Regions from separate parts of the Streptomyces sp. WAC 06738 genome, predicted to be linked through region 2. Evidence: riboswitches for the same ligand, from Rfam matches in the RefSeq annotation. Region 2 holds a riboswitch; each other region holds the start of a gene.
The links. A riboswitch is a leader RNA that binds a small molecule or an ion and turns the genes downstream of it on or off. The one in region 2 is predicted to bind cyclic di-AMP.
Positions count from the first base shown of each region.

Region 1: linked by a shared signal. The riboswitch ahead of DMB38_RS26820 (transglycosylase SLT domain-containing protein) and the one ahead of DMB38_RS20950 (M23 family metallopeptidase) in region 2 are both predicted to bind cyclic di-AMP.
Region 3: linked by a shared signal. The riboswitch ahead of DMB38_RS11595 (transglycosylase family protein) and the one ahead of DMB38_RS20950 (M23 family metallopeptidase) in region 2 are both predicted to bind cyclic di-AMP.
Region 4: linked by a shared signal. The riboswitch ahead of DMB38_RS37470 (transglycosylase family protein) and the one ahead of DMB38_RS20950 (M23 family metallopeptidase) in region 2 are both predicted to bind cyclic di-AMP.

Region 1 covers NZ_CP029618.1:6,073,367-6,078,038, reverse strand. Annotated here, with positions in the region: gene DMB38_RS26825 (L-serine ammonia-lyase) at 1-1,243, shown strand, start outside; cyclic di-AMP (ydaO/yuaA leader) riboswitch at 1,722-1,912, shown strand; gene DMB38_RS26820 (transglycosylase SLT domain-containing protein) at 1,916-2,668, shown strand; gene DMB38_RS26815 (alkaline phosphatase family protein) at 2,816-4,093, shown strand; gene DMB38_RS26810 (RNA ligase family protein) at 4,188-4,672, shown strand, end outside.
Region 2 covers NZ_CP029618.1:4,750,819-4,755,490, reverse strand. Annotated here, with positions in the region: gene DMB38_RS20960 (endonuclease domain-containing protein) at 232-1,068, shown strand; gene DMB38_RS20955 (VOC family protein) at 1,122-1,487, shown strand; gene DMB38_RS20950 (M23 family metallopeptidase) at 1,691-2,812, opposite strand; cyclic di-AMP (ydaO/yuaA leader) riboswitch at 2,824-2,999, opposite strand; gene DMB38_RS20945 (PP2C family protein-serine/threonine phosphatase) at 3,223-4,539, opposite strand.
Region 3 covers NZ_CP029618.1:2,772,080-2,776,751, forward strand. Annotated here, with positions in the region: gene DMB38_RS11590 (UDP-glucose/GDP-mannose dehydrogenase family protein) at 1-865, shown strand, start outside; gene DMB38_RS11595 (transglycosylase family protein) at 944-2,128, opposite strand; cyclic di-AMP (ydaO/yuaA leader) riboswitch at 2,132-2,326, opposite strand; gene DMB38_RS11600 (dipeptidase) at 2,567-3,775, opposite strand; gene purE (5-(carboxyamino)imidazole ribonucleotide mutase) at 3,865-4,380, opposite strand; gene DMB38_RS11610 (5-(carboxyamino)imidazole ribonucleotide synthase) at 4,388-4,672, opposite strand, start outside.
Region 4 covers NZ_CP029618.1:2,822,644-2,827,315, reverse strand. Annotated here, with positions in the region: gene DMB38_RS11845 (cytochrome P450) at 1-281, shown strand, start outside; gene DMB38_RS11840 (transglycosylase family protein) at 380-1,423, shown strand; cyclic di-AMP (ydaO/yuaA leader) riboswitch at 1,585-1,796, shown strand; gene DMB38_RS37470 (transglycosylase family protein) at 1,873-2,565, shown strand; gene eno (phosphopyruvate hydratase) at 2,949-4,232, shown strand; gene DMB38_RS11825 (septum formation initiator family protein) at 4,343-4,672, shown strand, end outside.

The sequences.
Region 1 (4,672 bases), 1.3 Mb from region 2:
CTCCCTGGGCGCCACCGGCCACGGCCACGGCACCCCCAAGGCCGTGCTTCTCGGCCTGGAGGGCCACTCGCCGCGCACCGTCGACATCGAGTGGGCCGAGGGCGAGGTGGAGCGCATCCGCGCCACCGGGCGGCTGCACCTGCTGGGCGCCGAGATAGGGCGCGACCACGAGATCCCCTTCGACGCCTCCGCCGATCTCGTCCTGCACCGGCGCCGCTCGCTGCCGTACCACGCGAACGGCATGACGCTGGCCGCGTACGACGCGGACGGCGGGACGCTGCTGGAGAAGACGTACTACTCGGTGGGCGGCGGCTTCGTCGTCGACGAGGAGGCGGTCGGCGAGGACCGGATCAAGCTCGACGACACCGTGCTGAAGCACCCGTTCCGTACCGCGGACGAGATGCTGCGCCGCACCCGCGAGACCGGCCTGTCGCTCTCCTCGCTGATGCTGGAGAACGAGCGCGCCTGGCGCACCGAGGCGGAGATCCGCGCCGGGCTGCTGGAGATCTGGCGGGTCATGCGCGAGTGCGTCGCCCGCGGGACCGGCCGGGAGGGCATCCTCCCCGGCGGCCTGAAGGTCCGCCGCCGCGCCGCCGGCGAGGCCCGCCAGCTCCGCGCGGCGGGCGACCCGGCGGCGCACGCGATGGAGTGGGTCACCCTCTACGCGATGGCGGTCAACGAGGAGAACGCCGCCGGCGGCCGCGTCGTCACCGCCCCCACCAACGGCGCGGCGGGCATCATCCCCGCGGTCCTCCACTACGCGACGGAGTTCGTACCGGGCGGGGACAGCCGCGCCGGGGAGGAAGACACCGCGGTCCGCTTCCTCCTCGCGGCCGGCGCGATCGGCATGCTCTTCAAGGAGAACGCCTCCATCTCCGGCGCCGAGGTCGGCTGCCAGGGAGAGGTGGGCTCCGCCTGCTCCATGGCCGCGGGCGGCCTCGCCGAGATCCTCGGCGGCACCCCGGAACAGGTGGAGAACGCCGCCGAGATCGGCATCGAGCACAACCTGGGCCTGACCTGCGACCCGATCGGCGGCCTGGTCCAGATCCCGTGCATCGAACGCAACGGCATGGCGGCGGTCAAGGCCATCACGGCGGCCCGCATGGCACTGCGCGGCGACGGCCGGCACTTCGTCTCCCTCGACAAGGCCATCAAGACGATGAAGGAGACGGGTGCGGACATGAAGGTCAAGTACAAGGAAACCGCCCGCGGCGGCCTCGCGGTCAACGTGGTGGAGTGCTGAGGGAGTTGGCGAGAGCCTTTCCGGCCGCAGCCGCCAACTTCCCCTCCTCCGCCCGCAATCCGGCGGCGATCCGGAAGGCGTCCTTTTCCCTTGGCCAGTTGACGCCCCTTCGCCCTCATGGGCGAACGGGTTCCCCGCGATGAATTCGTGAATTCCCCTCGCGCATACGCGCCGCCGGACGGTCAAGAACAAACGGACTTGTCGGACATTCCCCGACGAGGCGATACGTACCATTTGAAGGATTCGCCCCCGATCGCCCCGCGCCTCTGACCGATTGGCCCCCTCCGTCCGGTGACGCGAATCACGTTCGGCCGCGGGCACCGGCGGGGGGAATTCACAGTTTCCGTGTTCCGAAAGCGAGTTGCGGACTTCTCCGCTTTCCGCGGCGGCGCCCATCCGGCCTCCGAGCCGGTCCCGTATTGGCCGGACGAGTTCCGCAGCTTGTCCGGACCGGAAAGACATGCTTAAGTCTCCGCCAGCCGGGTGGACGCCGAATCCTGCCGCCATCCGGAAACCGTTCCCTAATGACACACGGCAGGAGCGGGGGACCCATAGGTAAGTCGCCGGTCCGGATTCCGGAACGGCTTGGGGTGAAGTCGCACCGCGGTGCGGCCGGGCATCTCCAGCCCGAACCCGACAGCTCACCTCGCAGGCGCAGGAGGAGAAAGACCCATGCCCGCAAGAGGTAAGCACCGCCGTCCCAAGCTGCGTCTGATCGGCCGCGGCATCACCTTCGCCGGCGTCAGCGGCGTCGCGATCGCCGCCCCGCTGATCGGCGCGTCCTCGGCATCCGCCGCCGGCTCCGTCCCCGCGTCCGCCCCCCAGACCGGCGTACGCGCCGAGGCCCCCGCCGCGGCGACCGCCGGCGCGGCAGCGGCCACCTATGCCGTGGTCGCCGGAGATTCCCTGTCGAAGATCGCCGACAAGGAAGGCGTACGCGGCGGCTGGAAGAAGCTGTACAAGGACAACCGCGAGGCCGTCGGCGACAACCCGCACTTCATCCTCCCCGGCCTTGAACTCTCGCTCGGCGCCAAGGCCGACACGAGCGAGCCGAAGGAATCCGAGTCCGGCCTGAAGACCACGAGCGCGTCCGTCACGAGCTACCCGGACAACCTCGACGGCTGGATCCGGGAGTCGCTCGACATCATGGCCGAGCACGGCATCCCGGGGACCTACGACGGCATTTACCGCAACATCATGCGGGAGTCCGCGGGCGACCCGCAGGCCATCAACAACTGGGATATCAACGCCATCAACGGCACGCCCTCCAAGGGCCTGCTCCAGGTCATCGCTCCCACCTTCGAGGCCTACCACGTACCCGGCACCTCGACCGACAGCTTCGACCCGGTCGCCAACATCACCGCCGCGTGCAACTACGCGGCCGACCGGTACGGCTCGATCGACAACGTCTACGGTCCGTACTGACCCGCCGGAGAGCGCCGGTGTCCCCACCGGCGCTCTCCGCTCCGGCGGTGAAGACCGCGGTGCGTCCGGAGGGCACGGACGCGGGAATTCGCGGCCCGTTCACCCCGTGCTCGCCGGCCGGGAGCGTTTCGCTTCTACGGTCGCGCCATGTCCGCCACCTCTCTGTCCCGACGCGGTGTCCTCGCCGGCGCCGTGGCCGGCGCCCTCGCGTCACCGCTCGCCACCGTGCCCGCGCACGCCGCCCGCACGCGCAGCCTGCTGATCTTCGTCGCCCTCGACGGCTTCGGCATCGACTACCTCGACGGCCGTGCGCCGATGCCCCACCTGACGTCGCTGGTACGGGCCGGCTCGCTGACCACCAGCACCGGCGTGATGGCCAGCATCACCAACCAGTCGTGGACGGCCGTCTCCTGCGGCGCCCACCCGGACCGCACCCGCAACGCCGCCTACTACTACGACGAGGCGGCCGGCATCGCCCGCGGCCAGAGCCGCGACAGCGCGGTCGAGGGCCTCGCCCAGGCGTGGCGGCCGCAGGGCATCCGGATCGGGTCCGCGCAGTGGTTCATCCTCCAGGACAAGGGCACCTCGTACGGCGATCCCGACGGCCTCTACACCCAGCCCGGCGGGCGCATCGGCGCGCGCGTCGACGACGCGATCGCGATGCTCACCGGGCGGCCCGTCGACAGCGGCGGCACGGCGGTGACCCTCACCCGGCGACCGGACTTCCTCGCGGTCTACTCCAGCGACCTCGACGGCGACGGGCACGCGTTCGGGCCCGACGACCCCCGGATGCTCGACACCCTGCGCGAGACCGACGCCGGGATCGGGCGGCTGATCCGGACGGTGAAGGACCTCGGCCTCTACGGCCGGACGACCTGGGTGGTCACCGGCGACCACGGCATGACGGGCTGGAAGACGCCGATGGCGGCGCAGGCGGTCGCCGCCCTCGCCACCGCGGGCTTCACGCCCGAGGTGATCGTCTCCGGCGGCCGGCCGGCGCCGGAGACCGATGCCGTCCTGGTCTCCGGCGGCAGCATCGCCTCCGTGCACCTCCTCGGCGCGGGGACCGCCGCGATCGAGCGTGCCCGCGCGGCGCTCGCGGACACCGAAGGCGTCGCGGCGGTGTTCACCAAGGCGGACCAGGCGGCGCTGCGGATGGCACCGCAGTACGGCGAGCTGGTGCTCGAACTGGCGGCGCCGTACGCGCTCTCCTTCACCCCGCCGGCCGAGGGCTTCGACGGCCGCCACGGAAGCCGCGCGGAGACCGCGGTCCCGCTCATCCTGGCCGGCCACCGGATCCGGCGCGGCCGCGCGCCGCGCGACCCGCGCCACGTCGACCTCGCGGCGACCATGTCGGCGATCCTCGGGGTCGCCCCGCCCGCGCAGTCGGAGGGCCGGGTGCTGCGGGAGTCCCTGCTGCCCTGACCCGGGCCCCCCGGACCGCCGGGTTATTCGCTGGAGCGGCGCCGCCGGGCGCTTCTAGAGTGGCCGGACCCGACCGCGTCACGGAGCCGGACCCATGCGTGTGCACTATCCCCGTACGCCGCATCTTCCCTGGTCGCCGGGGGCGGCCTCGGACGACGTCCGCGCCGGTGACCTGGCCGGGCTGCGGGGGCGCGAGGTCGTGGTCACCGAGAAGCTCGACGGGGAGAACACCACCCTCTACGCCGACGGGCTGCACGCCCGGTCGCCGGACTCGGCGCACCACCCGTCGCGGGCGTGGGTGAAGGGGCTCCAGGGGCGCATCGGCGGGGAGATACCGCCAGGTTGGCGGGTGTGCGGAGAGAACGTCTTCGCGCGGCACTCGCTCGCGTACGAGGACCTGGAGAGCTGGTTCTACGGGTTCTCGGTCTGGGACGGCGACCGGTGCCTGGACTGGGACCGGACGGTCCGGTTCTTGCGGCGGCTGGGCGTGCCGGTGCCGCCGGTGCTGTGGCGCGGGGTGTTCGACGAGCGGGCGCTGCGGGCGCTGCGGCTGGACATCGCGCGCCAGGAGGGGTACGT
Region 2 (4,672 bases):
ATCTCAGCCCCGGATTGGCAGGCCCTCGAGCGGGAGTTATCCACAGGGGAAGCGGGGGGTGGGGATTTGGGGGAGGGTGGGGGCATGACGGGGGAACTTGGGTCGCTGGGGGCGTTGGCGGCTGGGAACGGTGGGGTGTTGGTGTGTGCCGAGGCTTTGGCGGCCGGGTGGTCGTCCGGGGTGTTGGTGCGGCGGTTGCGGAAAGAGGGGTGGCGGAAGGTTCGGGCCGGGGTGTGGGTGGAGCCGGGGCGGGTTCCTGACCTGCGGTTGCGGTTGCGGGTGGCGCAGGCCGGGCGGCCGGAGCTGGTCGTCAGTCACAGTGCCGCGGCTCATCTGCTCGGGGTCGAAGTCCTCGCCGTGCGGCCCGAGTTCACGCACGTGCGGGCGCGGGGGCGGGCGCCCGAGGGGTGCCTGCTGCATCGGACCGCCCTGAGTGACGACGAGATCGTCAGTGTCGCGGGGCTGCGTGTGACCGGCGCCGCGCGGACCCTCGTCGACCTGCTGCGTACAGCCGAGCGGGACGCCGCGCTCGTGGCCGTGGAGTCCGCCCTGACCCGGCGGCCGCTCGCGCCCGGCGGAGGGTGGCCGCGGCGGTGGCGGGAGCAGGTGACCGATCTGCATGCGGTCTCCGAGGCCCTTGCCGGTATCGGGCAGCGGCGGGGTGTGGTCCAGGCGCGGCAGCGGCTGGCGCTCGTCGATCCTCGCTCCGGGTCCCCCGCCGAGACCGTCGCGCGGCTGCGGATGTACGACGCCGGGCTGCGGCCGCTCAGCCAAGTGCCGTTCACCGCGCCCAACGGCCGGCGGATACGGGTGGACTTCTTCTTTCCGGCGGCGGGGCTCGTCGTCGAGATCGAGGGCTACGGCTTCCACGGCAGCCGGGCCGCCCATCTCGCCGACATCGAGCGCTTCAACGACCTGGGGCGCTGCCCCGAGGTCCGGCGCATGCTCCGGTTCACCGCGACCGACGCCTTCGAGCGGCCCCAGCGGATGCTCCACACCATCCGCGCCGCCCTGGGTGAGATCGCCGCCGGGGGATCCCGCCCTGCCGCTGCCACCGCGGCTGCCTGAATCGCCGCCGCTGGTCTCCCCGCGGTGTCCGCCGTGCGTGGCAGGCTGCCGCCATGGACGCCTACGTCAGGAACATCGTGCTCGACTGCGCCGACGCCCGTCAGCTCGCCGACTTCTACACGCAGTTGCTCGGCATGCGGGTCATCCGCGAGGACTGGATGGTGATCGCCAAGGACGAAGAGAGCTTTCCACGGCTGGCCTTCGAGGAAGTCGAAGGCTACCGGCCGCCGCTCTGGCCCGACCTCGACCGCACCTACCCGCAGCAGATGCACATCTGCTTCGGCGTCGACGACTCCACCGCCGCCGGTGAGCTGGCGCTGCGGCTCGGGGCCACGCGGCTCTCGGAGGCGGGGGGCAGTTGTCCGGTGTTCGCCGATCCCGCCGGGCATCCGTTCTGCCTCTGCGGGCCCGGGGAGTAGGTCCCGGGAAAGTGCCGACGGCCCTGGTGTCGGGGGGTCGGCCACCAGGGCCGCCGGCGGTCTCGGTGCGTGCTCGTACGCCACGGGGGAAGTTGCGTTCGGGCACGCCGGAGACGTGGGAGAGGGGTTATGGGGGCTAGCGGTCCGTGCGGCGGGTACCCGTCCCGGCCGTGGGGGCCGGGGCGCTGGGCCCGCCGGGTGGATCAGACCGGGGCGCCGTTGTTGCGCAGCCAGGCGAGGGGGTCCACTGCGTCCCCGCCGCCGGGTCGTACCTCAAGGTGCAGGTGCGGGCCGGTGACGTTGCCCGTGGCGCCCACGCGCCCGATGACGTCGGCGGTCGTCACCTCGCCGGAGGACTGGATGATGGAGGAGAGATGGCAGTACCAGACTTCGGTGCCGTCCTCGAGCGTGAGGACGATGCGGTAGCCATACGAGCCGGCCCAGCCGGCCTCGGTGATCGTGCCGCCGTGCACCGCCTTGACCGGGGTGCCGGTGGAGGCGGCGAAGTCCTGGCCCGTGTGGCCCGCGGCCCACATGTCGCCGGACTCGCCGAACGTCGAGGTGAGCGTGTAATTCGCGACCGGGGCGACGTAGCTGGCGGCGAGCTTGGCGAGGCGCTCCGCCTCCGCCTTGCGGCGGGCTTCCTCTTCCGCCTTGCGGCGGCGCTCCTCCTCCAGGCGGCGCTGGCGCTCCTCTTCCGCCGCCTTCGCCTCGGCGGCCTCCTCGGCCGCCTGCTTGGCGGCCTCGGCCTCGGCCGCCGCGCGGGCGGAGGCGTCGGCCTCCGCCTGCTGCTGCTCGGCCTGCTCCAGGATGCGGGCCCGCAGCGCCTCGCCGGAGTCGGCGGGCTGGTTCGCGGTGTCGGTGTCGCTGGCGTAGCTGACCTGGGTGAGCGGAGCCGTGGTGACGACCGAGTCGGAAGCGGGCTCCTCCTCGCTCGGCATCAGCTCGCCGACGCCCGGCAGGCTCTCCGCGTCCGGGAGTTGGGCGCTTATCCGGTTCGCCACGGTGTCGACCTGGTCGGGCATGGATATCGCGACCGGCGGCTTCTCCTGCGCCGTGGCCATGCTGCCCGCGCCGACGGCGGCGAAGACGCCCACGCCGAGTACGGCGCCGCTGCGCGCCATGCTGCCGCCGCGCTGCCGGGGAAGGCGCCGACGGCCGCGGGAGGGAAGGTCGTCCTCGGGGAGGACTTCGTCGACCGGCTCTTCGGCGGCGTAACCGGTGGGCGCATACCCCTCGGGGGCGTAGCCGCCGGGCGCATAGCCGTCGTAGCCGTAATCGTCATAGCCATGGCCGTAGCCAGGCCCAGACCTGTAGGACGCCACGAAGGCGTACTCCTTTCCTTCCTTCTCGCCTACCGGGTTAGCTGACGGGTTCGGAGCAGGAAGGTCTCCTACGGGCCGCCTCCTCGCGGAGGTTGGCCCGATTCACCCCAAGGTGGTGGTTCCCCGGTTCCCTAGGTGTTGCCGTTGCTGCAGTTGTGACTCGTGCGGGATTCGGCGACGGCGCACGGTGCCGCCTCTTGCGACGGCAGTGACGACCGCGCTGCGTTACCGCACGCTAGCGGACGACGGCGTTCGATTCCAAGTCGTTCCCGTTATTCAGTTGTGCTTTACCGCGGACGATCCGGGCATGCACCAGCGGAAACGGACAAGTTGACGCCCTGATTACGCGCAGTGAGGTCCGGTCGTTAGCTGATCGTGCATCAGTTGTTATGCGGAGGGGCGCTGTTCCACTACGGAGCGTGTGCGGCCGGGGGCGAGTCCGGCGGCTCCGCGAACGGGGTACGGGAGCGGGCGAGGGCGAAGAGCGCCATGTCGTCCGCGATCCTTCCGCCCGTATAACGGGTCACGTCGTCCAGGAGGGCGTCCAGGAGTTCGTGCGGCCCGTCGAACAGCCGGCCGTCCAGCCGGGTCAGCGGGTCGTAGAAGACGCCCGCCTTGTTCCGCGCCTCGGTCACGCCGTCCGTGAAGAGGACGAGCGCCGCGCCCGGCGGGAACGCCTCCTCCATCAGCTCGTCCGGCCACGTACCCAGGTCGCCCATGCCCAGCGGCAGCGCGTGCTCGCGCGGGTGCAGCGTGCGCGCCGCGCCGTCCGGCCCGAGCAGCAGCGGCGCCGGATGGCCGCGGTTGAGCAGCCGCAGCGCGCCGCCCTCGCGGTCGACCTCCGCCAGCACCGCGGTCGTGAACCCCTCCACCCGGTCGAGGCCGCTGCGCCCCGTCTCCTGGCGCTGCAGCGCGCGTTCCAGCCGCCGCGCGACTCCCGCGAGCCCCGCCTCCTCCTCGGCCGCCTCCCGGAAAGCGCCGATGACGACCGCCACGGACTCCACCGCCTCCAGCCCCTTGCCGCGTACGTCGCCGACGATGCAGCGCACGCCGTACGGGCCCTCCTGCACGGCGTAGAGGTCGCCGCCGATCCGGGCGTCGGCGTCCGCGGCCTGGTAGCGGGCGGCGACCCGCAGCGTGCCGAAGCCGTCCGGCGGGTTCGGCAGCACGGCGCGCTGCGCGGCGACGGCGACGTGGCGGGCGGAGGTCAGCCGGCGGTAGTTGCGCTGGATGAGGAGGTTGATGCCGATGGCCAGGGCGCCGAGCACGGCCTGCGACACCATCTGGGTGAGCGCGTCGGGCCTCGTGGCGGTGCCGTTGAGGATTTCGAGCGCGACGTCCACCACCAGGGCGGCGACGGCGACGGCGATGGTGCCGCGCAGGGTGAGCAGCGCGGCGGCGACCAGCGGGGTGGTCTCGAAGACCGGCGACGACCTCAGCCCCTCCGGCGTGAACCAGAAGAACACCGCCCCCACGACGATGAGCGCGGCCGGCAGCCACCGCAGCGCCCAGCGGACCCGCCGCTCACCGCCGGTGGCATCGGGGCGGCTGGACCGGACCATCAGGTCCAGCGCACCGTTCCCCACGCGGTAGGCCCGCCCGTTCTCGTACGGGGCGCGTCCCTCGCCGTACGAGCCGCGCTTCGCGCCGTGCGAGCCGCGGCCCTCGCGCGGGCCGCCCTCGTCCTGCCCCGCGCCCTGCGCGCCGTCCTCCCGCACCGGCTGCACCTGCCCTCTCCTGCGCGGCCCTTCCTGCGCTGTCCTCCCCGTGCGGCCGACACGCGGGCCCTTGGCGTCGTCCCTCAGGGTTCCGCGTCCCGGGCGGGACGGCGACCGGGCGGGGCCCAGGCGGGTTACAGGT
Region 3 (4,672 bases), 2.0 Mb from region 2:
GTTCCTGCGCGAGGGCTTCGCCGTCGAGGACACCCTGCGCCCCGACCGGATCGTCGTGGGCGTGGCGAGCGAGCGCGCCGAGAAGGTGCTGCGCGAGGTGTACGCCGCGCCGCTGGACTCCGGTACGCCGTTCGTGGTCGCCGACTACCCCACCGCCGAGCTGGTGAAGACGGCCGCCAACTCCTTCCTCGCCACGAAGATCTCGTTCATCAACGCGATGGCGGAGATCTGCGAGGCGGCGGGCGGTGACGTGGTGAAGCTGGCCGAGGCGATCGGCTACGACGACCGGATCGGCAAGAAGTTCCTGCGCGCCGGGATCGGCTTCGGCGGCGGCTGCCTGCCCAAGGACATCCGCGCGTTCATGGCCCGCGCCGGTGAACTCGGCGTCGACCAGGCGCTCACGTTCCTCCGCGAGGTCGACTCGATCAACATGCGCCGCCGCGCCCACATGGTCGAACTCGCCCGCGAAGCCTGCGGCGGCACCTTCCTCGGCCGCCGCATCGCCGTCCTGGGCGCCGCGTTCAAGCCCGACTCCGACGACGTGCGCGACTCCCCCGCGCTCAACGTCGCCGGGCAGATCCACCTCCAGGGCGGCCAGGTCACCGTCTACGACCCGAAGGGCATGGACAACGCCCGCCGCGTCTTCCCCACCCTGCGCTACGCCGAGTCGGCAAAGGACGCGCTGCGCGGCGCCGACCTCGTGCTGCACCTCACCGAGTGGCCGGAGTTCCGCGCCCTCGACGCCGGGCAGCTCGCGCAGGTCGTCTCCCGGCCGCACCTGATCGACGGCCGGAACACGCTCGACCCGGTGCCGTGGCGCGCCGCGGGCTGGACCTTCCGCGCGATGGGCCGCCCGGCGGCGTAGCGCGGGCGGCTCCGGGCCGCAGGACACGGCGAACCCCCCGTTCCGCCGGAAACGGGGGGTTGCGCCTGCGGGGGACCCTCAGATGGAGACGCCGTTGTCGCGCAGGTACGCGACCGGGTCGACGTCGGAACCGTAGTCCGGGCTGGTGCGCACCTCGAAGTGCAGGTGCGGCCCGGTGGAGTTGCCGGTGGAGCCGGAGAGACCGATCTGGTCGCCGGCGCCCACGCTCTGGCCCACGCTCACCGAGGTGGACGACAGGTGGGCGTACTGGCTGTAGTGGCCGTCGTCGTGCTTGATCACGACGGCGATGCCGTACGCGCCGCCGTCTGCGCCGTTGCCGGCCTTGACGACGGTGCCGGAGGTGACGGCCTTGACCGGGGTGCCGGTGCCGGCGGAGAAGTCGACACCGGTGTGGTAACCGCTGGACCAGGAACCGCCCGCGGCCCGGTAGGCGGTGGAGAGACCGGCGTCGATCGGGGCGGAGAACCCGCCCGCGGGAGCGGCCTCGGCGGACTGCTCCTCCTGCTGCTCCTCGGCCGCCGGCTTCTCCTCCTGCGCGGAGGACGGCTGGGCCGACGTGGTCTCCGGCTCCTCGAGGGTGACCTCTTCGCCGCCGTCGAACTCGTACTCCTGACCGGGGAAGATCAGGTCCGGGTCGTCGCCGATGACGTCCTTGTTGCCCTCGTAGATCGTCTGCCAGCCGCCCTCGATGCCGTGCTTGCGCGCGATGTCCCACAGGGTGTCACCGGAGACGACGGTGTAGTTGCCGGCCTTCTTGAACTTCTTCTCCGGCGCCTTCTCCTGCTTCGGGGCCTCGTCCTTGGCGGGCTGCGCCTCGGGCTCGCTCTCCTCGCCGCCGCCGGTGGAGAGGTCCGGGGCGGGGCCGCCCTGGGTGAGCCCGGCCTGCACCGAGCAGACCGGCCAGGCGCCGGGGCCCTGCGAGGCGAGGACCTTCTCGGCGATCTCGATCTGCTGCTCCTTGGTGGCCTGGTCGGCGCGCGGCGCGTACTGGGTGCCGCCGTAGCCCTCCCAGGTGCTCTGCACGAACTGCAGGCCGCCGTAGAAGCCGTTGCCGGTGCTGATGCTCCAGTCGCCGCCGCTCTCGCACTGGGCCACGCGGTCCCAGGTGTCGACGGAGGCGGCCTGGGCGTGGCCGCCGGCGATGAGCGGGATGGCGACGCCGGCGCTGCCGGCGGTGACGATGAGGGCCCTGCTGCCCCGGGCTATCCGGCCCAGGCGACGGTGACGTCCGCGTGCGGACATGGACATGCTCCTCTCCGACGCCTGCGAGGTGAGCTGTCGGGTTCGAGCTGGAGATGCCCGGCCATGCGGAGCATGGCTTCACCCCAAGCCGTCCCGCGCTTGCGCGCGCGGTGCGGCACTTACCTGGGTCCCCCGCTCCTGCCGTGAAAGCTGAAGTGCCTGCCCGTCGCCGCCGACAGGATTCGGCGTTACGGCGACGAGGTACCCGCATCGGTGGCGCGAGCACGCCGAGCACCGTAATCACACAGCCGAAAACAGAACAAGCTGTGAAACGTCATCAAGGCCGTTCCCCACATCACATCGGAATCAGCCCGACAATCGCCCCATCCCGTGGCGCTCCCCAATCTCCCCTCTCCGGTAGAGACTTGTCGATAAATGAGGAGCCGGGCGCGGTGCCGCACGAGATGAGAATTCTGTGAGTGACTTATGTCACTCTGCTCACCCCTGGACCTTCGCGGGGCCGTCGAGCTGTTCGATGGTGGCGATCGACGGGCCGCGCCGGGCGGCCACTTCGCGCGCCGCCGCCTCGGCGTCGCGCAACACCCGTAGCGCGTTGGCCCACAGGAGCCTGGCCAGGTCTTCTTCCGACCAACGGCGGTGCAGCAGCTCGGCGACGAGATGCGGATAACCGGCCACGTCCGCGAGATCCTCCGGCGTGAACGGCGTGCCGTCGAAGTCGCCGCCGATACCGATATGGTCGATTCCCGCCACTTCGCGCATATGATCCAGATGATCCGCCACGGTCGCGGCCGTCGCCTGCGGCCGCGGGTGCGCCTCCTCGAACGCACGCCGTACGCGGACCGCTTCGTCGTCCGCGCCGAACGGGTCGAGGCCCCGGGCGGTCATGTGCTCGTCCACCTCCGCAGTCCACGCCACGGCGGCGGGCAGGACGAACTTCGGCACGAACGTGGCCATCGCCACACCGCCGTTGGCGGGGAGCATTTCCAGCACATCATCCGGAATGTTGCGCGGGTGGTCACACAGGGCCCGAGCGGATGAATGGGAGAAAACGACCGGCGCCTCGGTGACGCGCAGCGCGTGGCGCATGGTCGAGGGCGCCACGTGGGAGAGGTCGACGAGCATGCCGACCCGGTTCATCTCGCGCACCACCTCCTCGCCGAAGGCGGTGAGCCCGCCGTGCCGCGGCTCGTCGGTGGCGGAGTCGGCCCAATCGGTGTTGTCGTTGTGCGTGAGCGTCATGTAGCGCACGCCGAGCCGGCGGAAGGCGCGGAGGGTGGCGAGCGAGTTGGCGATGGAGTGCCCGCCCTCGGCCCCCATCAGCGAGGCGATCCGCCCGTCGGCCCGCGCCGCCTCCACCTCGTCGGCGGTCACGGCGAGCCGCAGCTCCCCGGGATAGCGGTCGGCGAGCCGCCGCACCACGTCGATCTGCTCCAGACACGCGCTCACGGCGGCGTCCCCGGCCAGGTCGGCGCTCACGTACACGGACCAGAACTGCGCCCCCACCCCGCCGGCCCGCAGCCGCGGGAGGTCGGTGTGCAGCCGCGCGCGCTGGTCGACGGCGATGTCACGCCGGTCGATGTCGTACGTCACCTGCTCGCGCAGGGCCCAGGGAAGGTCGTTGTGCCCGTCGACGACGGGGTGCGCCCGCAGCACCTCGCGCGCACGCGCGAGCAGTTCGCCGTTCATAAGGTCGTCCTCCCTGCGCGGATAGCGTGGGACACACGCTATCCGCGCAGGCTGACAGCCGGACGACCGGGCCCGGATCGGACGGTGTGTCAGTCCGCGCGGGTGGTCTTGCGGCGGAGGCGGGCGCCCTTGTCGCGGGCCTGGTGGTTCAGGTCCTCCTGGAACGCCGTCATCCGGGCGCGGAGGTCCTCGTCGTGGGCGGCCAGGATGCGGGCGGCCAGGAGGCCCGCGTTGCGGGCGCCGGCCACGGAGACCGCGGCGACCGGGACGCCGGCGGGCATCTGGACGATGGAGAGCAGGGAGTCCATGCCGTCGAGGTACTTCAGCGGGACCGGGACGCCGATGACCGGGAGGGGGGTCACGGAGGCGAGCATGCCCGGGAGGTGGGCGGCGCCGCCGGCGCCGGCGATGAGGGTGCGCAGGCCGCGCGACGCGGCCTCCTCGCCGTAGGCGATCATCTCGCGCGGCATCCGGTGCGCGGAGACGACGTCGACCTCGTACGGGACCTCGAACTCGTCGAGGGCCTGCGCCGCCGCCTCCATGACCGGCCAGTCGGAGTCGGAGCCCATGACGATGCCGACCAGCGGGCCGTTCTCCGCGCTCATACGGTGCTCATTCCGTGATCGTCCCCCGCAGGTAGTCGGCGGCGTGGCGGGCGCGGGCGCGCACATCGGCCAGGTCGTCGCCGTAGGTGTTGACGTGGCCGACCTTGCGGCCGGGCTTCACGTCCTTGCCGTACATGTGGATCTTCAGCCCCGGGTCCCGGGCCATGCAGTGCAGGTACGCCGGGTACATGTCGGGGTAGTCGCCGCCGAGGACGTTCGCCATCACCGTCCAGGGCGCGCGCGGGCGCGGGTCGCCCAGCGGCAGGTCGAGCACGGCGCGCACGTGGTTGGC
Region 4 (4,672 bases), 1.9 Mb from region 2:
TCGTGCTGGCCGCCGCCGACCGCGACCCCGCGCGCTTCGCGGACCCCGACACCCTGGACCTGTCCCGGCGTGACAATCAGCACCTGGGCTACGGCCACGGCATCCACTACTGCCTCGGCGCCCCCCTCGCGAGGCTGGAGGCGCAGACCGCCCTGGGTACCTTGCTGCGCCGCCTTCCCGACCTGCGGCTGGCGGGCGAGACGTCCGAATTGCGGTGGCGCGGCGGGCTCATCATGCGGGGCCTGCGGACGCTTCCGGTGCACTTCGGGCGTTCGTTGTGATCTGCGCGTGACTATCAGGCGATCAACTTGTGATCGGCGGTGGTTCGGTATTAAGTTCGGCCACTGGCTCGAACACACAGGGAACGAAAGGCACTCGCATGCGCTCGGGTAACGGACGCCACCGACGTCCCCGCCAGGCCCCCGCGTTCGTCGTCGCGGCCGGTGCGACCGGGGCTGGTCTCGCCCTGCCGCTGCTGGGCGCGAGCGGCGCGAGCGCCGCCGACGCCGGCACGTGGGACCGGGTCGCCGAGTGCGAGAGCGGCGGGCTCTGGAGCGCCGACGAGGGCAACGGGTACTACGGCGGCCTGCAGTTGACGATGGACATGTGGCAGGAGTACGGCGGCGAGGAGTTCGCCTCGCAGCCCGACTACGCCAGCCGTGCGCAGCAGATCACTGTCGCCGAGCGCATCCTCGCCGGCATGGGCGCCGACAAGGCGTGGCCGGAGTGCGCCGAGGACGCCGGGCTGGACGGCGACGTCGGGGTGCCGGAGGTCGACCCCGGCGCCGAGCTGCCGCTGCTGCCGACGGCGCCGCCCACCCTCGCCCCGAGCCCGGACGACGACTCCCGTGGCCAGGACGAGGACGGGCGTACCGACAGCGAGGACGAGCGCGACCGCAAGGACGGCGACGACTCCCGGCAGGCCGGTGAGGGCGGCGGCAAGCACCGCGGCGGCCAGGACCCGGGCGAGCGCGACGGCGGCTCCGGCGAACGGACCGGCCGGGACGACGACACCGCCTCCGGCGAGGGCTCCGGCCGGCACCGCGCCCCGGACGCCTCCGCGACCCCGGCCCCGTCCTCGCCCGGCTCCCCCGAGGCCCCGCGCGAGGCCGTCGAGACCCCCGGCGCCTCCCAGTCGCCCGACGAGACCGAGCCGCCGGAGCCCGGCCGCGAGTGGATCGCCGAGATCCCCGGTGACGCGGACGAGCGCGGCGGGGACCGCAAGAGCGACGCCTCGGGACGCGACGCCGCGGCGGGCGGCGGCAGTTATACCGTCCGACCGGGTGACACCCTCTCGGATATTGCCAGCGAGCATTCCCTGTCGGGCGGATGGTCCGAGTTGTACGACGGGAACAAGAACTCCCTCGGTGAGGACCCCGACACCATCAAGCCTGGTCAGGAACTCGAATTGAGCGGGAACTGAACAGTCGGCGGGTGAAGTCGGCGCGGATTAGTCATATTTGACGTAATCGGCTGACCGGGCTACCTGACGGACGTAAAACCGGGCGTGGCATTTTCCGAGGTCTTTGAATCGCACACGCCTATGTGCTTACCGTCACATCGCTCGCCAACGCGAGCCCCGGTGATCGCCTCACGCCGAATCCTGTCGGCGTTCACCCGGGCCACCTGTGCATGAAGCACCGCTGACAGGAGCGGGGGACCCACGGTAAGCGCCGCTCCGGTCCAACGAGAAGGCGGACCGGACGGCTTGGGGTCAAGCCGCACGTATGACGTACGGCCGGGCACTCACAGCCCGCACCCGACAGCTCACCTCGCAGGCGTCGGTGAGAAAAGAGCACCATGCTTCTTCCTGCCGGAATGGGTAAGCACCGCCGCCCCACCGCACAGGCACGCCTTGGCACACACTCCCGCGTGGTCGTTCTCATGGGCGCCACCGGAACCGCGATCGGGCTGCCGGTGCTCGGCGCCCAGCACGCGTCCGCGGCCCCCATCGATACATGGGAACGGGTGGCCGCCTGCGAGTCCAGCGGAAATTGGGCGACGAATACGGGGAACGGCTATTTCGGCGGCGTCCAGTTCTCCCAGTCGAGCTGGGAGGCCGCCGGCGGCCGCAGCTTCGCCCCGCGCGCCGACCTGGCGTCGAAGGAGCAGCAGATCGCCGTCGCGGAGCGGCTGCTTTCCATGCAGGGACCGGGCGCGTGGCCCAAGTGCGGCCCGCGCGCGGGTCTGGCGGCGAGCGGTCCGGCCGCCGGGCCGACCGTCCCACCGGCGCCACAGGAGGCCCCGCAGCAGCCGCAGGAACAGCCGCAGCCGCCGCAGGAGCCGCAGGAGGCCCAGACGCTGCCGGCCCCGGCGGCGCAGGAGCAGGCGCCGCAGGAGGCCCCGGAGGGCACCGAGGCAAGCGGCGCCGCCGAGCAGACGCAGCCGGAGTCCCGCACGGTCTTCCGCGGCTTCTACTACGAGGTCCGCGAGGGCGACACCCTCGACGACATCGCCCAGCGGCACGGCGCGGAGAGCTGGCAGCAGTTGTACGAGGACAACAAGCCGGTCGTCGGCGAGAACCCGGACCTGATCCGGCCGGGACAGAAGCTGAAGGTGAACTAGCCCCGCGCGCGGGCGGGCCGCACCGGACCACGAGCCGGCCGGCCCGCCCGCGCCGTGTGCACCGCCGCCGCCTGCCGCCCCCTGGTGCCCCTCTGGCGCCGCCCGCTGCCCGGCACGCCGCCGCGGTACGGCGCGGCCGTCCCGGCCCGTCCGGTGCGCGGGCCGGGACGACCACGCCGTACGCCACCCGCCCCCGCGGGCCCCGCCTCCGCGGGCCCCGCCTCCGCGGCTCCCGTTGCGCGCCGCCGCCGGTGGCCCGTCCCCCGAGCCGCGGCCCGAACCGTCTCGTACCGCGGAATGCGGCCGGGTGCGCGCCGGGGCCGTCACCCGGGGCGGCTAGGCTCAGGGCGGAACCCGTAGCGAATCCCTCCGAAGGAGACACCGTGCCGTCCATCGACGTCGTCGTAGCCCGAGAGATTCTCGACTCCCGCGGCAACCCCACGGTCGAGGTCGAGGTCGGCCTCGACGACGGCAGCACCGGCCGTGCTGCCGTTCCGTCCGGCGCCTCCACCGGCGCCTTCGAGGCCCTGGAGCTGCGCGACGGGGACAAGGCCCGTTACGGCGGGAAGGGTGTCGAGAAGGCCGTGCTCGCCGTCATCGAGCAGATCGGCCCCGAGCTCGTCGGCTACGACGCCACCGAGCAGCGCCTCATCGACCAGGCGATGTTCGACCTCGACGCCACCCCCGACAAGTCCTCCCTCGGCGCCAACGCCATCCTCGGCGTCTCCCTCGCCGTCGCGCACGCCGCCTCCGAGGCGTCCGACCTGCCGCTCTTCCGCTACCTCGGCGGTCCCAACGCGCACGTGCTGCCGGTGCCGATGATGAACATCCTCAACGGCGGCAGCCACGCCGACTCCAACGTGGACATCCAGGAGTTCATGATCGCGCCGATCGGCGCCGAGTCGTTCTCCGAGGCCGTCCGCTGCGGCGCGGAGATCTACCACCAGCTCAAGGCCGTCCTCAAGGAGCGCGGCCTGTCCACGGGACTCGGCGACGAGGGCGGCTTCGCGCCGAACCTCGACTCCAACCGGGACGCGCTGGACCTCATCATCGAGGCGATCCAGAAGGCCGGCTACACCGCGGGCCAGGACGTCGCCCTCGCGCTCGACGTCGCCGCCTCCGAGTTCTACAAGGACGGCGTGTACGTCTTCGAGGGCAAGGGCCGCTCCGCCGCCGAGATGACGGAGTACTACGAGCAGCTCGTCGCGGACTACCCGCTGGTGTCCATCGAGGACCCGCTCTTCGAGGACGACTGGGCCGGCTGGCACGTACTGACCGAGCGCCTCGGCGACAAGGTGCAGATCGTCGGCGACGACCTCTTCGTCACCAACCCCGAGCGGCTCCAGCGCGGCATCGACGAGGGCTCGGCCAACGCGCTGCTGGTCAAGGTGAACCAGATCGGCTCGCTCACCGAGACCCTGGACGCCGTCGAGCTGGCCCAGCGCAACGGCTTCAAGTGCATGATGTCCCACCGCTCCGGCGAGACCGAGGACGTCACCATCGCCGACCTGGCCGTCGCCACGAACTGCGGCCAGATCAAGACCGGCGCCCCCGCCCGCTCCGAGCGGGTCGCCAAGTACAACCAGCTCCTGCGCATCGAGGAGATCCTCGACGACGCCGCCGAGTACGCGGGCCGCAGCGCCTTCCCGCGCTACAAGAACGGCTGAACGGGCCGACCCGTACGACATCGGCGTCGGACGCCCCCGGCCCCGGCCGCACCGCGTAAGGTGCGACCGGGGCCGACCACCGCTTGCCGCCCGGGGAGGACGCGACGCACATGGCCAGGGAGCGCTTCTCCACCACCACCCGGCTCAAGCTGCTCGGCGAGCAGGCCGTCAGCCGGGTCTCGGAGCGCGTCTACCGTGCGCGCCCGCCGCGGCGCAGCCGGCTGACGGGGCGGGCCGCCGTGCTCGCGCTCGTCGTCTGCTCGCTGGTGGTGGCGCTCGCGTACCCGCTGCGCCAGTACATCGCCCAGCGCGCCGAGGTCGCCGAGCTGGAGCGGGAGAAGGCGCAGGCCGAGGAGCGGGTCGAGGAGCTGCGCGACGAGAAGTCCCGGTGGAACGACCCGGAGTACGTGCGCCGGCAGGCCCGCGAGCACCTGCACTAC